4 regions of the Streptomyces sp. NPDC057623 genome follow, and region 2 is predicted to be linked to each of the others. Evidence: riboswitches for the same ligand, from Rfam matches in the RefSeq annotation. Region 2 holds a riboswitch; each other region holds the start of a gene.

Region 1 (4,142 bases), on a different contig from region 2:
TCGCGCTCGGTGGGACCGCTCACCGTGCCCGAGCCGTACAGGTCGCCGGTGCGCAGGGAGGCGCCGTTCACGGTCATGTGGGCGAGTTGCTGGGCGGCCGTCCAGTACATGGTGGAGAAGGGGGGCTCGGAGACCACGTGGCCGTTGACGGCCACGGAGATGCGCAGGTCGTAGCCGCCGGGTTCGGCTTCGGAGCCCGAGTCGTCGAGGTACGGCAGCAGGGAGTGTGTCCGCTCCGGTGCGGCCACCCGCGCCTCCTCGAGCGCGTCCAGCGGGGTGATCCACGCCGACACCGACGTGGCGAAGGACTTGCCGAGGAACGGGCCGAGAGGGACGTACTCCCAGGCCTGGATGTCGCGTGCCGACCAGTCGTTGAGGAGGCACAGGCCGAAGACGTGCTCCCGGAAGTCGCCCAGCGCCACCGGCTCGCCCATCGCCGACGGCGTCCCGACCACGAAGCCGACCTCGGCCTCGATGTCGAGGCGGACCGACGGGCCGAAGACCGGAGCCGGGTCGGCGGGAGCCTTTCGCTGGCCCGACGGGCGTACGACATCCGTACCGGACACGACGACCGTGCCGGAGCGTCCGTGGTAACCGATCGGCAGATGCTTCCAGTTGGGGGTCAGGGAGTCCGCGGCGTCGGGGCGGAAGATCTGGCCGACGTTACGGGCGTGGTTCTCGGAGGCGTAGAAGTCGACGTAGTCCGCGACCTCGAAGGGGAGGTGCAGAGTCACCGAGGACAGGGGGTGGAACAGGTCCGCGACGGCCGCCTGGTGCGCCGGAACCGTCACCCACGCCGTCAGGGCGCGGCGCACGTCCGACCAGGCGGTGGGGCCCGCGGCGAGCAGCGGGTTCAGGGAGTCCTGGGCGAGCAGTGGGGCATACGGCGAGCCGAGTGCGTGGGCCGCCTTGCCCGCGTCGAGGACGTGGTCGCCGAGCCGGACGCCGACCCGGCGCGCGGAGTCCGAGCCGGGAAGGGAGAAGACGCCGTACGGAAGGTTGTGCGTGCCGAAGGGGTCGCCCTCGGGGAGATCGAAGGGGGGCATGGGGTGCTGCCTCACTCTCATACGCTCCGTGCCATGTGGTCGGGCCACACGTTACGGGTGAGGTGCCGGTCTTGGGCAGTGCCGAGCTCGCGTCGCCGGGCCGGTGAATCACCAGGTCGCGGTACCCGGCCGAGACTCGGGCGCCTCCGACGCGATGCGCTGACGCGGCCGCCGGACCACGGGGGAGTGAAATCGCAACAACCGGAAGGAAGTTGCGCAGGCTGAAACAGAATCCGAACCGGAACAGGTGTCAACACATGTGAACACAGCAGCCGTCCGGTTCACGTCGAGTCGATGGGGCTTCCTGTCCGTATTCTCTGATCATGGCCCCACCCATCGCATATTCACTCATCGCCACTGACCTGGACGGGACGCTGCTCCGAGGCGACGACACGCTCTCCGACCGCTCCCTCGACGCGCTCGCGCAGGTCGCGGCGGCCGGTGCCCAGCACCTCGTCGTGACAGGACGGCCGGCGCCCAGAGTGCGGCCGCTCCTCGACGTCCTGGGCAGCCGGGGGCTCGCGGTGTGCGGACAGGGCGCGCAGTTGTACGACGCCGGCGCGGACCGTCTGCTGTGGTCCGTCACCCTGGACCGGGAGTTGGCGGAGACCGCGCTCGGCAAGATCGAGGCCGAGGTCGGGGAGGTGTACGCGGCCGTCGACCAGGACGGCGTCGACGGGCTCACGCTCATCGAACCCGGGTACCTGATGCCCCACCCCACCCTGCCCGCCGTACGCGTCCAGTACCGCGACGACCTGTGGTGCGAGCCGATCAGCAAGGTGCTGCTGCGCCATCCCACCCTGTCCGACGACGAGTTGGCTGCGACGGCGCGATCGGTCGTCGGTTCCCTCGCGACGGTCACCATGTCCGGGCCCGGGACCGTCGAACTCCAGCCATGCGGCATCACCAAGGCGACCGGTCTCGCGCTCGCCGCCGAGCACCTCGGCCTCGGCGCGCACGAGACCATCGCCTTCGGGGACATGCCCAACGACATCCCCATGTTCGACTGGGCCGGCCGCGGGGTGGCGATGGCCAATGCCCACCCCGAACTCAAGGCGGTCGCCGACGAGGTCACCCTCTCGAACGAGGACGACGGCATCGCCGTCGTCCTCGAGAGACTGTTCGCGGGCAGTTTCGCCGATCTCGCCTAGTAGGGCCCGTTGACGTTGTCGATCGAGCCGTAGCGCGCGGCCGCGTAGTTGCACGCGGCCGCGATGTTCGCGACCGGGTTGAAGGGGTCGTACACCGTCCCCGGCACGTGGTAGGCCGCGAAGGTGGGGTCGATGACCTGGAGGAGGCCCTTGGACGGGGTGCCCGCCGCGGCGTTGGAGTCCCAGTTGTTGATGGCCTGCGGGTTGCCCGACGACTCGCGCATGATGTTGCGGTGAATGCCCTCGTACGATCCCGGAATTCCGTTCTGTCCCATGATGTCCAGGGCGTTGCGGATCCAGCCGTCGAGGTTGTCCGGGAACGTCTTCACCGACGACTGGGTGGCCTGGGCGACGGCGGACTTCTTGGCGGGCGCGGGCGCCTTCTCGGCCGTCTTGGTCGGCGTGGCGGCCGTCTTGGTCGCCCGGACCTTCAGGTCGACGCCCGGGTGGATGAGCCGGGGGTTGTCGCCGATGGTCGCGCGGTTGTCCTTGTAGAGCTGCTTCCAGCCGCCCTGCGCGTCATACCGATCCGCGATGCCGTAGAGCGAATCGCCCTTTTTCGTGGTGTACGTAATGGTCTTGTCCTTCGCCACGGAGGGCGCGGACCGGGGTGCCGCCTGGGCGGCGCTGGGGGCCTGGGCCGGCTGGGCGGCGCTCGCGGTGGTGGCGCTCAGCAGCGGGAGCGCGAGGGCGGCGGTGCCGGTGCCGGCCATGGCGACACGGCGGGTGAGCGGACTGGTGCTGGGGCGGCGGTGCTTGCCTCGGGACATGGCGCTGTTCCTCTCCGGCGCCTGCGAGGTGAGCTGTCGGGTTCGGGCGGGAGATGCCCGGCCGCGCCGCCGTGCGGCGTCGCGACTTCACCCCTAGCCGTCCGGTGCGCCATCAAGGCGTCCGGTCCGGCGGCCTACCTGGGTCCCCCGCTCCTGCCGTACGTGTGTGAGTTCCGTGGGTGGATGACTCGGGCGGCGGCAGGATTCGGCGTCCGCCCGACTGAGCGGGAACGTATGCGAGAGCACATGTCCGGAACAAGTGCCGTGGTCACCTGACGTGCCGGTTGACCATGGTCTGGTGGGTATGGGGTACTTGATCCTTTGCGGTTGCCAAGCCTCAACTTGCGTGTGAGGCAAGGGGAGACGAGGGGGTGCCGGGCGGTGCGGGCGGCCGGGCGGGCGTGACCCAAGTCACTGGCATCCACAAGAGCGGCAAATCGGGCAATGAATCCAACTCGCCTTTATCCGGCTGTCCGTGGAGTCCGTTTCTCCCATGTGCGGTGGAAAAGTACCTCTTCGCCCTCCAGGCAGACGACCTCGTTGGAGACGACGAAGTCATGCCGGTCACAGCTGATCTCCGAGCGCGTCCGCACCGTCGCGTCCCATGCCTGCTCCGGGCGGTGCAGACGGATCGACCACTCCGATCGGGTGCGGGCCGACAAGGGGTCCGACTCGTTGATCGTGTACGTCTCCAGCGCGTCCTCGGTGAACTCCAGACCGTCGGGGTACACGCGCGTGCCGCCGTACCGAGGGTCGACCTCCAGGCGCCACTCGCCCTTGGCCACGTCCCGCACGACCAGCCGCTCGGGGCGCGGCTCGTCCAGCGTGACGGGGGAGTTCACGCCGAGCGGCTCCGCCTGTTCCGGTTCCTCGAAGGTGATCGCCGTGCCGTTTGCCGTGCCCTCCGCCACGTCGTCCACCGTTTCGTCCAACGCACGCGCGCGTACCGGAAGTTCCAGGGAGCTTCCCGCCGGTTCCAGGCCGAAGCCCGCCGCCGAGTCCGGCTGGGGCCAGATCCACGGCCAGTACGCGGAGGAGACCGCGAGGCGGATGCGGTGACCGGGCGGGAAGGCGTGGCCGATGCCGTTCAGCTCGAAGGTCACGTCCTGGGTGGCGCCCGGCTCCCACGGCACCGCACGATCGCGGCCATGGCGGGCGGACAGGTTCAGCACGCC
Region 2 (4,142 bases):
TGAGTCGTTTCCTGCCGGGTTTCCCACTCGGATTCCCGGGATTTCCGCGCGATTTCCCGCCCGGGGACCCAGCCCCCCATTCGACTCCTCACCGGCCGCGCGCTCGTCCGGTCGGCCGTCACCACTCGCCCACCGCCCCCGCTTCGGCAACCCTGGTGAGGTGGAGCAACGGCGGATCTCGTACGCGCGCCGGTTCGTCCGGCTGCTCCCCGCCCTGCTGATCGCGGCCGGAGGCATGTACGACTACGTCACACCCACGGACTTCACCGGCGCCCCCTTCTTCACCGCCGCCCCCCTGGTCGCCGCCCCGCTCTACTCGCAGCGCGGCACCGTGCTCACGGGCATCGTGGCGGTCGGCACCCTGCTCGTGCTCCGCGGCCTGCCCGGCGACCTTCCCCGGGCCGAGGTGACCACTGAGCTGGTCACCGTGGTCACCGTCTCCGTCCTCGCCGTCCTCATCAACCTCCTCGTCCGCCGCGGCGACGAGCGCCTTGCCTCCGCCCGCGAGATCGCCGAGGCCGCCCAGCGCGCCGTACTCCCCGACCCCGCCGAGCGGATCGGCGGGTTCCAGATCGCGGCACGGTACGAGGCGGCGCAGGAAGGGGCCTTCATCGGCGGTGACCTGTACGCGGTGCAGGACAGCCCGCACGGCGTACGGATCGTCGTGGGGGACGTGCGCGGCAAGGGCATGGGAGCGGTCGGGGTGGTCGCCGTCGTCATCGGGGCCTTCCGGGAGGCCGCCGAGCAGGAGACCGCGCTGGAGGCGGTCGCGCAGCGCCTGGAGCGGGCGCTGGCACGGGAGCGCACGCGACGCGAGGGGATCGAGGCCTCCGAGGGGTTCACCACCGCCGTCCTCGCCGAGCTGGCGCACGGCGACGGGACCGTGCGCCTCGTCAACCGCGGCCATCCCCCGCCCCTGCTGCTGTACGCCGACGGCGAGGTGCGCGCGCTGCCCGCTCCGGAGCCCGCGCTGCCCCTGGGCATGGGTGAGCTCGGGACCTGGCCGGACCGGGCCCAGGAGGCCGACTTCCCGGGCGGGGCGACGCTGCTCCTCCACACCGACGGCCTGTCCGAGGCCCGGGACGCCACCGGGCGGTTCTACGACCCCGAGGCGGGGCTCGCGGGACGGGCCAACGCCCGGCGCGAGCCGACCGAGCTGCTCGGTGTGCTCGCGGCGGAGGTGCGCCGCCACTCCGGGGGCGGCATGGCGGACGACATGGCCCTCATCGCCGTACGACGGACCAGATGAAGATCTTGTGGAGAGCAGACCCTGATCGCCGTCACCAAGGGTGATCAGACGAGTGCCCTCCGCATAACAACTGACATACCGTCAATACCTGTGTGACCCCTGAGCCTTGGTCAACTCGCCCGATTTAGGCCGCTCATGACCTGTAAGTCCAGGCGAGAATCGTTAATGATCAAGCGGAACAGCTTGGAATCCGCACCCCGCGTCTATTAACGTTCGATAACGCAGCGCGGTCGTCCCAGCCGTCACAAGAGTCGGCTCCGTGCGCACGCGCCGAATCCCGCAAGGGAACCGGGGAACCACCACCTTGGGGTGAATCGCACGGATACCACCGGGAACTCACGGTTGGTATACGCGCGTAGGAGACCTTCCTGCTCCGAACCCGTCAGCTAACCCGGTAGGCGAGAAGGAAGGAAAGGAGTACGCCCACGTGGCGTCCAACCCGCCTGCCCCGCAAGCCCCGTTCGTGCCGAGTCAACGCGGTAGCGAAACCTTCGGCTACGACCGTCACCGCACCGACGAGGGCCCGTTCGAGGAGTGGAACCCCACCGCGGATTCCCTCCGTCCCGTACGCGGCAGGCATCGCGTCTCCAAGCAGCGTGGCGGGGGACTCGCCCGCAGCTCCACGGTTCTCGGCGTCGGAGTCATAGCCGCCGTCGGCGCGGGCGGTATGGCCAGCGCGAACAGCGGCAAGCCGCCGGTCGCCATCACCATGCCGGACCTGCCCCTGATCTCCGACGACGACGCCGCGCCCGCCGAGGACACCGGCACCGCGCTGAGCACCATGGGCACGGCCGTCGAAGAGACCACCCAGGGCACCACCGACGCCGGCGAGGCGCTGCGCAGCCGCATCATGGCGCAGGCCGAGCAGCAGCAGGACCAGATCGAGAGCAAGGCCGCCGCGGCCGCTGTCGTCGCCGCCGAGAAGGAGGCCGCCGCCGCGGCCGCCAAGGCGGAGGAGGAGGCCAAGGCCAAGGCCGCCGCCGCGAAGGCCAAGGCCGAGGAAGAAGCCCGCAAGAAGGCCGAGGCCGAGCGCCTGGCCGAGCTGGCCAAGCAGTTCACGCTGCCGACCTCCTCGTACACGATCACCTCGACCTTCGGTCAGGCCGGCGCCTACTGGTCCTCCGGCTACCACACGGGCCTGGACTTCGCCGCCCCCTCCGGCACGCTGATCAAGGCCGTGCACAGCGGCACGATCACGTTCGCCGGCTGGGACGGGTCGTACGGCTACAAGACGGAGCTCACCCTCGACGACGGCACCGAGATCTGGTTCGCGCACCAGTCGTCGATCAGCGTGAGCGTGGGCCAGAAGGTCAATACGGGCGACGTCATCGGCCGCGTGGGCGCCACGGGCAACGTGACCGGTGCCCACCTGCACCTCGAAGTGCACCCCGGCGGCAGCGCGAGCGGCATCGACCCGATGGCGTGGCTGCGCGGCAAGGGGCTCACGCCCTGAGGCGTCCGAGAAACACCCGCTTCTGATCCCCGGCTGTTCCGGATCTCCGGCGGTCCTGACGACAACCCCCCGACGTCAGGGCTGCCGGCTCCGGAGCGCCGGGGTCCGCTTGTTTACGGGAACTTTGCGGCTGATCCGGAAGAGTGGACTCCGCCAAGGGCGTTGATGTCGAACATGACTTCCCTACGCAAGCTCGGCACCTCCGACCTGGAGGTCTTCCCGCTCTCCCTCGGCGGCAACGTCTTCGGCTGGACGGCGGACGAGACCCAGTCCTTCGCCGTCCTGGACGCCTACGCGGCGGCGGGCGGCAACTTCATCGACACGGCCGACTCGTACTCGGCGTGGGCCGAGGGCAACGCGGGCGGCGAGTCCGAGACCATCATCGGCAACTGGCTGAAGGCCCGCGGCAACCGCGCGGATGTCGTGATCGCCACGAAGGCCAGCCAGCACCCCGACTTCCAGGGACTCACCGCGGCCAACATCAAGGCGGCCGCCGACGCCTCCCTGCGCCGCCTGGGCACCGACCACATCGACCTCTACTACACCCACTTCGACAAGCCGGACGTGCCGGTCGAGGAGATCATCGGCGCGCTGGACGAGCTGGTGAAGGCCGGCAAGGTACGGCACATCGCCGCGTCCAACATCTCGGCGGAGCGCCTGGCGGCCTCCCTCGCCTTCTCCGACCGCGAGGGTGTGGCCCGGTACGTCGCCCTCCAGCCCCACTACAACCTGGTCTCCCGCGACACCTACGAGGGCGACCTCCAGAACCTCGCCGAGCGCGAGGGCCTTGCGGCGGTCCCGTACTTCGCCCTGGCGTCCGGCTTCCTCACGGGCAAGTACCGCACCGGTACGACGGTGCGCAGCCGGCGTGCCGAGGGTGCCGCCAAGCACACGGAGACGGAACGGGGCCGGAAGGTCCTCGCCGCCCTGGACGAGATCGCCGCCGCCCACGAGGCGCCGGTGGCCACGGTCGCCCTGTCCTGGCTGGCGTCCCAGCCGACGGTCACGGCCCCGATCGCCTCGGCCCGGACTGTCGAGCAGCTGGCGGCGCTGGTGGGGGTGGACGAGCTGATGCTGACGGAGGAGGAAACGGAGAGCCTCACACAGGCGTCGTCCTGAACCCCTCCAGCCCGTCCGGCGTTTGAGGACGAGGCATTTGCCATCCCGAGCCCCACCCACCCGCAGGGGGCCTGGCGCTGGTCCGTCTTCCAGCCCGTCCGGCGTTTGAGGACGAGGCCGCAGGCCGAAGCGGGGGTCCAGGGGGCGGCGCCCCTTGGCGGGGTGGAAGGGGCGGAGCCCCTTCAGGGATGGGACGGGTAGGGGCGGCGGGGGCGAGGAAACCACGGCACCCCCGCACCGTCACGTCCGATACGGGTTGTACGGGTTGTACACGGGATACGACGCAGCCGCCCCGTACCCCTGCCCGTACGGCTGCCACTG
Region 3 (4,142 bases), on a different contig from region 2:
CGACGCGGTCCGAGCGGGCCGGGGCGCCGGTCTTGATCTGGCCGCAGTTCACCGCGACGGCGAGGTCGGCGATGGTGACGTCCTCGGTCTCGCCGGAGCGGTGGGACATCATGCACTTGAAGCCGTTGCGCTGGGCCATCTCGACGGCGTCCAGGGTCTCGGTCAGCGAGCCGATCTGGTTCACCTTGACGAGCAGGGCGTTGGCGGAGCCCTCCTCGATGCCGCGGGCCAGGCGCTCCGGGTTGGTGACGAAGAGGTCGTCGCCGACGATCTGGACCTTGTCGCCCAGCTTCTCGGTGATGACGTTCCAGCCGGCCCAGTCGTCCTCGAACAGCGGGTCCTCGATGGAGACGAGCGGGTAGGCCGCCACGAGCTCCTCGTAGTACTCGGTCATCTCGGCGGCCGAGCGGGACTTGCCCTCGAACTCGTACGCGCCGTCCTTGTAGAACTCGGACGCGGCGACGTCGAGCGCGAGCGCGATCTGCTCGCCGGGGACGTAACCGGCCTGCTTGATGGCCTCGATGATGAGGTCGAGCGCGGCGCGGTTGGACTCCAGGTTCGGGGCGAAGCCGCCCTCGTCGCCGAGGCCGGTGGACAGGCCCTTGGTCTTCAGCACCTTCTTGAGGGTGTGGTAGACCTCGGCGCCCCAGCGCAGGGCCTCGGAGAAGGACTCCGCGCCGATGGGGGCGATCATGAACTCCTGGATGTCCACGTTGGAGTCGGCGTGCGAGCCGCCGTTCAGGATGTTCATCATCGGCACTGGCAGCAGGTGCGCGTTCGGGCCGCCCAGGTAGCGGAACAGCGGCAGGTCGCTGGCCTCGGAGGCGGCGTGGGCCACGGCGAGGGAGACGCCGAGGATGGCGTTGGCGCCGAGGGAGCCCTTGTTGTCGGTGGCGTCCAGGTCGAACATGGCCTGGTCGATCAGGCGCTGCTCGGTGGCGTCGTAGCCGACGAGCTCCGGGCCGATCTGCTCGATGACGGCGAGGACGGCCTTCTCGACACCCTTGCCCAGGTAGCGGTTGGGGTCGCCGTCGCGGAGCTCGATGGCCTCGAAGGCACCCGTGGAGGCACCGGACGGAACGGCGGCACGACCCGTGCTGCCGTCGTCGAGGCCGACCTCGACCTCGACGGTGGGGTTGCCTCGCGAGTCGAGGATTTCCCGGGCTACGACGACGTCGATGGACGGCACGAGCATCTCCTTCTTGGGATGTGACGCGGGTAAGCGGTCCGCGGTGGGTACTGCGAGACGAGCCTAACCGGCTCCGGGCGTTCAGCCAGCGGTCGACCGCCCCGTGGACAGAACCGAGAGTAAATTGTTTCCGAACGGAACAAAGACACCGGCACAAAAAAGCCCCGCCCCGGTGCGTACGGGGGAAGACGCACCGAGGCGGGGAGTTCGCGGGGACGGGGGTGACCCTCACGACGCCTTCACGATGAGGTCCACGGCTGTGAGGGCGCTGTGGTTCAGCTGTTTCCCGCGTATTACTTCAGGTGCAGCTGCTGACCGGGGTAGATGAGGTCGGCGTCCTCGACGATGTCCTTGTTCAGCTGGAACAGCTTCTCCCAGCCGCCCTTGACCTTCTCGGCCTCGGCGATCGAGCTGAGGGTGTCGCCCTTGACGACCTTGTACTCGCCGTCGCCCTTCTTGACCTTCTTGCCGGTCGGGGTGGTGACGGTCTTGGTCGACTTCTTCTCGGCGGCCGGACGCTCGGCGGAGCGGGAGGCCGGCTGCTCCTCGGTGGCGCGAGGGGCGGTCCCGGTGCTCTGCGAGGAGCCGGAGCCGCTGTACGCGGCGCTCGACAGGCCGGTGCCGCAGTTCGGCCAGGCACCCTTGCCCTGGCCCGCGAGGACCTTCTCGCCGATCTCGATCTGCTGGGCCTTGGTGGCCTGGTCGGCGGTGGCGGCGTACGCCGTGCCGCCGTACGCGGCCCAGGTCGAGGCGGAGAACTGCAGACCGCCGTAGTAGCCGTTGCCGGTGTTGATGGACCAGTTGCCGCCGGCCTCGCACTGGGCGACGGCGTCCCACTCGGAGGCGGTGGCGGCGGAGGCGCTGCCGGCCGCCATCAGCGGGGCGGCGACCGCGGCGGCGCCGGTGACGCCGACGACGGCTATGGCGCGAGCGGCCTTGGACGGACGACGGTGCTTGCCCTTGCTGGAAAACAGCATGGAGAGATCCCCTCACCGACGCCTACGAGGTGAGCTGTCGGGTTCGGGCCGGTTGAGTTGCCCGGCCGCGCACGCTCGCCTCTCGGCTGCTGTTGCGCGACTTCACCCCGAGCCGGTTCCGGCCGTGCGGCCCCGAAGAGCCTCAACTGCCGGACCCGGCGCTTACCTTGGGTCCCCCGCTCCTGCCTACGGCGCTTGACGCGACGACTGTTCCCGCACGGCCGCCGGCAGGATTCGGCGTGACGGCTGTCGGGGCTCGCACTGGTGGCGAGCGGTCATGACCGTAGACATGCGATTCCGGGTTTTACAAAGACGATCAGGGCTTCTGAGATCTATCTCTCACCGCCCTCAAAACGGACATTCAGGTGCGAATAGTGACGCGAACTCGCGCTGTTTTTCGCCCTGTTCGACCGTTATTCGACGGGGACGTCCAGGGTCTGACCGGCGAAGATGTGGTTCGCGTCAGCGCCGATGGCGTCCTTGTTCGCGTCGTACAGCGCACGCCACCCGCCCTCGAGGTCAAGGGAGTCGGCGATGGAGGCGAGAGTGTCGCCGGCGCGGACGTCGTAGGAGGCGTGACGGCCGGAGGACTTGGCGGACTTGTCGGCACCGTCGACGGCCTTGCTCTCGTCGGCACTGGGGCCCCGATGGCGCCCCGGGCCGGACGTCCCGGCGTCGACCGCTCCGGTGTCGACAAGGCTCCAGGAGCCTACGTCTTGCACCACATTGTCCTGATTGTCACCCTCGAAGTCCTCCACGGGAGAGCCGTCGGACGACTGCGACGCCTTGGTGTCGGGCGACGCGTCGGACGCGTCGGCGTCATCCGCCGAAGGTGATGAAGGGGACGAAGAGGGCGAAGGGGAAGAATCCCGGGACGAATCAGACGCAGCGTCCGAGGAGTCACTCGACGCGTCAGAGGAGTCGTCCTTCTGGTCCGACTTCCCGGACGAGTCGGATGAGTCCGATGAATTGGATGAGTTGGACGAGCCGGATGAATCGAGCAAGCCGGACGAGCCGGACACCTCGGAGGGCGAGTCCTCACCCACCCCTGTGTCGAGGTCGAGAGCCCCGGACTTCTTGGTGAGTCCGTTGAGCACCGCACAGGTGCCCCAGGGGCTGGTACCCCGGTCCGCGAGGATGTCCTGGGCCACGGCGATCTGCTGGGAACGGCTCGCCAGGTCGGGGCTGGAGGCGTAGTCCAGGCCGCCGTACTTCTCCCAGTCGTCCTGGGTCAGCTGCAACCCGCCGTACTGGCCGTTGCCTTCGTCGGCGCTCCAGGAGCCGCCGCTCTCGCATTCGGCCACCTTGTCCCACACGGTGCCGTCGGCGGCGCTCGCGCTGGTGGCGCCGAGCAGCGGGATGGCGATGGCGGACCCGGTCACTCCGGCCGCGACGAGGAGAGCCGGGGCCTGACGGGGGCGACGGTGACGACCGTTCCCGGAGAGCATGCGGGGACCTTTCGCGAGACAACGGTGACCGCGGCGCGTGAAACCTGGGCGCCGTCGTTGATGCGTGAAGGTATAGGCAGACGATCACTTGTCACAAGTTAATGCCGCGCAGATCACGTGAAGATCACAGACTTGAGCGCGTGTCACGTTTGCCAAGGGGGACGCACTCACCCAACTGGGGTGAACTCCACCGGAAGCGTGCGCAGCCCGCGCATGATGAGTCCGCCGCGCCATCTCAACTCGCCCGGGTCCACGGCGAGTCGGAGGTCCGGGAGGCGGGTGAGCAACGTGCCGAGGGCGGTCTGGCCCTCCAGCCGGGCGAGCGGGGCGCCGAGGCAGTAGTGGATGCCGTGGCCGTACCCGAGGTGCTGGTTGTCTCGGCGGGCGAGATCGAGGACATCGGGGTCGGCGAACCGTGCCGGGTCCCGGTCGGCGGCGGCCAGGACGACGAGGACGGGATCGCCGGCCGCGATGTCCTGTCCGCCGAGGGTGAGCGGCTCGGTGGCGAAGCGCCACGTGGCCAGTTCC
Region 4 (4,142 bases), on a different contig from region 2:
GGTCAGGGCGGCCGGGGTGGCTGCCTCCTTCACCCACCTGGCCCGGTCCCACAGGAGCCGCGCGGTGAAGTCGCAGGCCAGGGCGAGCCAGGATGCGCAGGCGAGGGCGAGCGCGATCCGGGACAGGGTTTCGTAGCCCGTCTGGTGCAGGCCCACCGAGAGGATGCCGGTCGCCATGACGGCGGCGCCGGCTGTCGGGGGACGTCGCGACCACCAGGTACGGAAGGGGGAGCCGGGGGTGGTGGTGGCGGGCATGGGTTGATGCTAGGGAGCGGGGTGGGGGTTGGGGGCGGGGCGCGCCGGTGCCGCGTGCCTCCGGCGGTCGGGCGGGTACCTCTGCCCGGGGCGGCCTCGCCCCTCCACAGCCCACGCGCAAGCGCTACGCGCGCGTGGGCGTCAGCCGGGTGTCAGGCGGGGCGTACGACGCTGTGGATCGACGACTCACCGTCGTAGTAGATCGACTCCTCACGGACGTACGCGCCGGGCTTCGGGGCGTGGATCATCATGCCGTTTCCGATGTAGATGCCCACGTGGGTGATGTCGTCGTAGAAGAAGACCAGGTCGCCGGGCTGGGCGCTGGCGAGGGAGACCGTGGTGCCGGCGTTGACCTGGTCGTAGGTGACGCGGGGGATGTCGACGCCCGCGGCCTTCCAGGCGGCCTGGGTGAGGCCGGAGCAGTCGTAGGAGTCGGGGCCGGTGGCGCCCCAGACGTACGGCTTGCCGATCTGGGAGCGGGCGAAGGCCAGGGCCTTCTCGGCCTTGGTGGCGTACGAGGAGTCGGAGGAGGACGAGTCCGAGGAGGATGAGTCGGAGGAGGACGAGTCGGAGGAGGACGAGTCGGTGGGGGGCTCGTTGCTCTCCTGCTGCTGTGCCGCCTCTTGGCGCTGGCGCTCCGCCTCCGCCTGCTGCTTGGCCAGTTCCGCCGCCTTGCGGGCGGCCTCTTCCTGCTTGCGCTTCTCGATCGCGGCGAGGCGTGCCTTCTCCTCCGCCGTCAGCTTCGAGAGAAGTTCGCGGGCGTCGGCGAGCTTCGTCTGGACGGTGGTCTTCGCGGTTCGCAGGTCGTTCTGCGACTCGGTGAGCGTTTCGAGGCTCCGGGTGGCCTCCTCGCGCTTCTTCATCGTCGCGGACTGCTGTGTGAAGTAGTCGGCGACCGCTTCTTCCTGGCGGCCCGTCATGCGGTCCATCAGCTGGGACTGGTCGAAGTAGTCCTGCGGGGTGTCCGCGAGAAGGAAGGTCGCCGTGTCGGGGGCGGCCGCTCCGGTGCGGTACTGCGCGGCGGCGGAACGGCCGAGTTCCTCGCGCGCGTCGTTGAGCGTCTGGGTGCGCTGGGCCACGTCGTCGAGCAGGGTGTCGACGCGCTTGCGCTGCTTCGCGGTCTTCTCCTTGGCCGCGTTGTACTTCTCGGTCGCCGACTCCGCCTGGCGGTAGAGGTCGTCGACCTTCTTCTCGACCTCTTCGAGGCTGGGCTTGTCGTCTGTCGACGGGCTCGCGTTGGCCGTCTGGGACAGCAGGGCGACGGAGGTGAGGGCCGCCGTGGCGAGGGCGGGGGTCCGTATGCCTGCTACACGCGTACCAGCGGGACGCGACTTGCGGTGCGACGCCAAGGGAGGCGACTCCTTCCATGCTCCGCCTACCGAGTTAGCTGTCGGGTTCGGGCGGGTGGTTCGGAAGGGTTGCCCTACGGCCCGGGTGGGAAGTCCGGCCGATTCACCCCAAGTTCGGTGGGTCCCCGGCTCCGGGCGCCGTGGGCGTGCCGGACTCGGCGGAGGCCGTGCGGCCCGGCGACGTTCGCCGGAGGGGGTCGTACGGCCTGTCCGGCACCGTAGCCAACTCGTGAGGCCCCTGTGAAGGTTGATGTTCGATATGCCCGATACATTTTCGTGACCTTGGGGTAGTGCGTTGCGCGTGGCGGTCGGTTTGGGTGCGGCTGGTGGTTATCGGCTGTTTTGTCGAGGTGGCTGCGGAGTGTTATGGCCTGGTTGTGGAGGGTGAGGGGGTGGCGGCATGGGCGGGTCCGGTAGATCGTCGGGGGCTGAAACGGGCGATGTTCTCGGGGCGGCCGCGGGCTGTCAGTGGGGCGCCCTAGACTCGGAGAGCGATGAGCAGCCTCTTTGACGACAGCTTCCTGGCGGACCTCCAGGCCCCACGGGCCCACGAGGAGCATCCGCCACCGCCCGAGGACGATCATGCTCCGGAGTCGGTTCCGGACGATCTGTTCGGCGGGAAGTTCGACGTGCCTCCGGACCGGGACGCCTACTACCGCGACGGCGCCCCGCGCCCGGCCCTCGACGCGGCGGCGCTGCTGGAGGGGCTGAACGAGAACCAGCGTGCGGCCGTCGTCCACTCCGGCAGCCCGCTGCTCATCGTGGCCGGCGCCGGGTCCGGCAAGACGCGTGTGCTCACCCATCGCATCGCCCACCTGCTGGCCGAGCGGAACGTGCATCCGGGGCAGATCCTCGCGATCACCTTCACCAACAAGGCCGCGGGCGAGATGAAGGAGCGCGTCGAGCAGCTCGTAGGCCCGCGTGCGAACGCGATGTGGGTGATGACCTTCCACAGCTCCTGCGTGCGCATCCTGCGCAGGGAGAGCAAGAAGCTCGGGTTCACCTCGTCGTTCTCGATCTACGACGCCGCCGACAGCAAGCGGCTGATGGCGCTGGTGTGCCGTGATCTGGATCTCGATCCCAAGCGGTTTCCGCCCAAGTCCTTCAGCGCCAAGATCAGCAATCTGAAGAACGAGCTGATCGACGAGGAGGACTTCGCCGCCCAGGCGACGGACGGGTTCGAGAAGACCCTCGCTCAGGCCTACGCCCTGTACCAGTCGCGGCTGCGGGAAGCCAACGCCCTCGACTTCGACGACCTGATCATGACGACGGTCAACCTGCTGCGTGCCTTCCCGGACGTCGCCGAGCACTACCGCCGACGCTTTCGGCATGTGCTGGTGGACGAGTACCAGGACACCAACCACGCCCAGTACGCGCTGGTGCGCGAGCTCGTCGGGACCGGCGAGCACCCCGTCGACGTGCCGCCCGGCGAGTACGACCTCCCGCCCGCCGAGCTGTGTGTGGTGGGTGACGCCGACCAGTCGATCTACGCCTTCCGGGGCGCCACCATCCGCAACATCCTCCAGTTCGAGGAGGACTACCCGGACGCGACGACGATCCTGCTGGAGCAGAACTACCGCTCCACGCAGACGATCCTGACCGCCGCCAACGCCGTCATCGAGCGCAACGAGTCCCGCCGCCCCAAGAACCTGTGGACCAACGCGGGCGCGGGCGCGCGCATCACCGGGTATGTCGCGGACACCGAGCACGACGAGGCGCAGTTCGTCTCCGACGAGATAGACCGACTGACGGACGCGGGGGACGCGAAGGCCGGCGACGTCGCCGTCTTCTACCGGACGAACGCCCAGTCCCGTGTCTTCGAAGAGGTCTTCATCCGGGTCGGCCTGCCCTACAAGGTCGTCGGCGGGGTTCGGTTCTACGAGCGCAAGGAGGTCCGGGATGTGCTGGCCTACCTGCGGGTGCTGGCCAATCCCGAGGACTCCGTGCCGCTGCGACGGATCCTGAACGTGCCCAAGCGGGGCATCGGTGACCGCGCCGAGGCGATGATCGACGCCCTTTCGCAGAGGGAGAAGATCAGTTTTCCGCAGGCCCTGCGCCGGGTGGACGAGGCGTACGGCATGGCCGCGCGGTCGACCAACGCCGTCAAGCGGTTCAACACGCTGATGGAGGAGCTCCGTACGGTCGTCGAGTCCGGGGCGGGGCCGGCCACCATCCTGGAGGCCGTGCTGGAACGGACCGGCTACCTCGCCGAGTTGCAGGCTTCCACGGACCCTCAGGACGAGACCCGTATCGAGAACCTTCAGGAACTCGCGGCCGTTGCCCTGGAGTTCGAGCAGGAGTCGGGTGAGGGTGAGTCCTCCGGCGGGCTCGCGGCGTTCCTGGAGCGGGTCGCGCTCGTCGCCGACTCCGACCAGATCCCCGACGAGGACGAGGACGGCTCCGGTGTCATCACCCTGATGACCCTGCACACCGCCAAGGGCCTGGAGTTCCCGGTCGTCTTCCTCACCGGCATGGAGGACGGCGTCTTCCCGCACATGCGCGCCCTCGGCCAGGCCAAGGAGCTGGAGGAGGAGCGGC

What was found. Region 2 has a riboswitch for cyclic di-AMP ahead of ACFU95_RS46645 (M23 family metallopeptidase). Riboswitches for the same ligand answer to the same signal wherever they lie in the genome.
Region 1: linked by a shared signal. The riboswitch ahead of ACFU95_RS01740 (transglycosylase SLT domain-containing protein) and the one ahead of ACFU95_RS46645 (M23 family metallopeptidase) in region 2 are both predicted to bind cyclic di-AMP.
Region 3: linked by a shared signal. The riboswitch ahead of ACFU95_RS45715 (transglycosylase family protein) and the one ahead of ACFU95_RS46645 (M23 family metallopeptidase) in region 2 are both predicted to bind cyclic di-AMP.
Region 4: linked by a shared signal. The riboswitch ahead of ACFU95_RS00770 (NlpC/P60 family protein) and the one ahead of ACFU95_RS46645 (M23 family metallopeptidase) in region 2 are both predicted to bind cyclic di-AMP.

What each region holds. Positions count from the first base shown of each region.
Region 1 is NZ_JBHVGZ010000001.1:361,567-365,708, reverse strand. It holds gene fahA (fumarylacetoacetase) at 1-1,046, opposite strand, end outside; gene ACFU95_RS01745 (HAD family hydrolase) at 1,370-2,197, shown strand; gene ACFU95_RS01740 (transglycosylase SLT domain-containing protein) at 2,194-2,967, opposite strand; cyclic di-AMP (ydaO/yuaA leader) riboswitch at 2,973-3,156, opposite strand; gene ACFU95_RS01735 (CocE/NonD family hydrolase) at 3,429-4,142, opposite strand, start outside.
Region 2 is NZ_JBHVGZ010000099.1:22,852-26,993, reverse strand. It holds gene ACFU95_RS46650 (PP2C family protein-serine/threonine phosphatase) at 161-1,249, shown strand; cyclic di-AMP (ydaO/yuaA leader) riboswitch at 1,508-1,665, shown strand; gene ACFU95_RS46645 (M23 family metallopeptidase) at 1,677-2,702, shown strand; gene ACFU95_RS46640 (aldo/keto reductase) at 2,877-3,821, shown strand; gene ACFU95_RS46635 (PrsW family intramembrane metalloprotease) at 4,062-4,142, opposite strand, start outside.
Region 3 is NZ_JBHVGZ010000093.1:15,591-19,732, forward strand. It holds gene eno (phosphopyruvate hydratase) at 1-1,195, opposite strand, end outside; gene ACFU95_RS45715 (transglycosylase family protein) at 1,483-2,166, opposite strand; cyclic di-AMP (ydaO/yuaA leader) riboswitch at 2,171-2,370, opposite strand; gene ACFU95_RS45720 (transglycosylase family protein) at 2,580-3,614, opposite strand; gene ACFU95_RS45725 (cytochrome P450) at 3,782-4,142, opposite strand, start outside.
Region 4 is NZ_JBHVGZ010000001.1:163,889-168,030, reverse strand. It holds gene ACFU95_RS00775 (tellurite resistance/C4-dicarboxylate transporter family protein) at 1-255, opposite strand, end outside; gene ACFU95_RS00770 (NlpC/P60 family protein) at 408-1,604, opposite strand; cyclic di-AMP (ydaO/yuaA leader) riboswitch at 1,613-1,775, opposite strand; gene pcrA (DNA helicase PcrA) at 2,099-4,142, shown strand, end outside.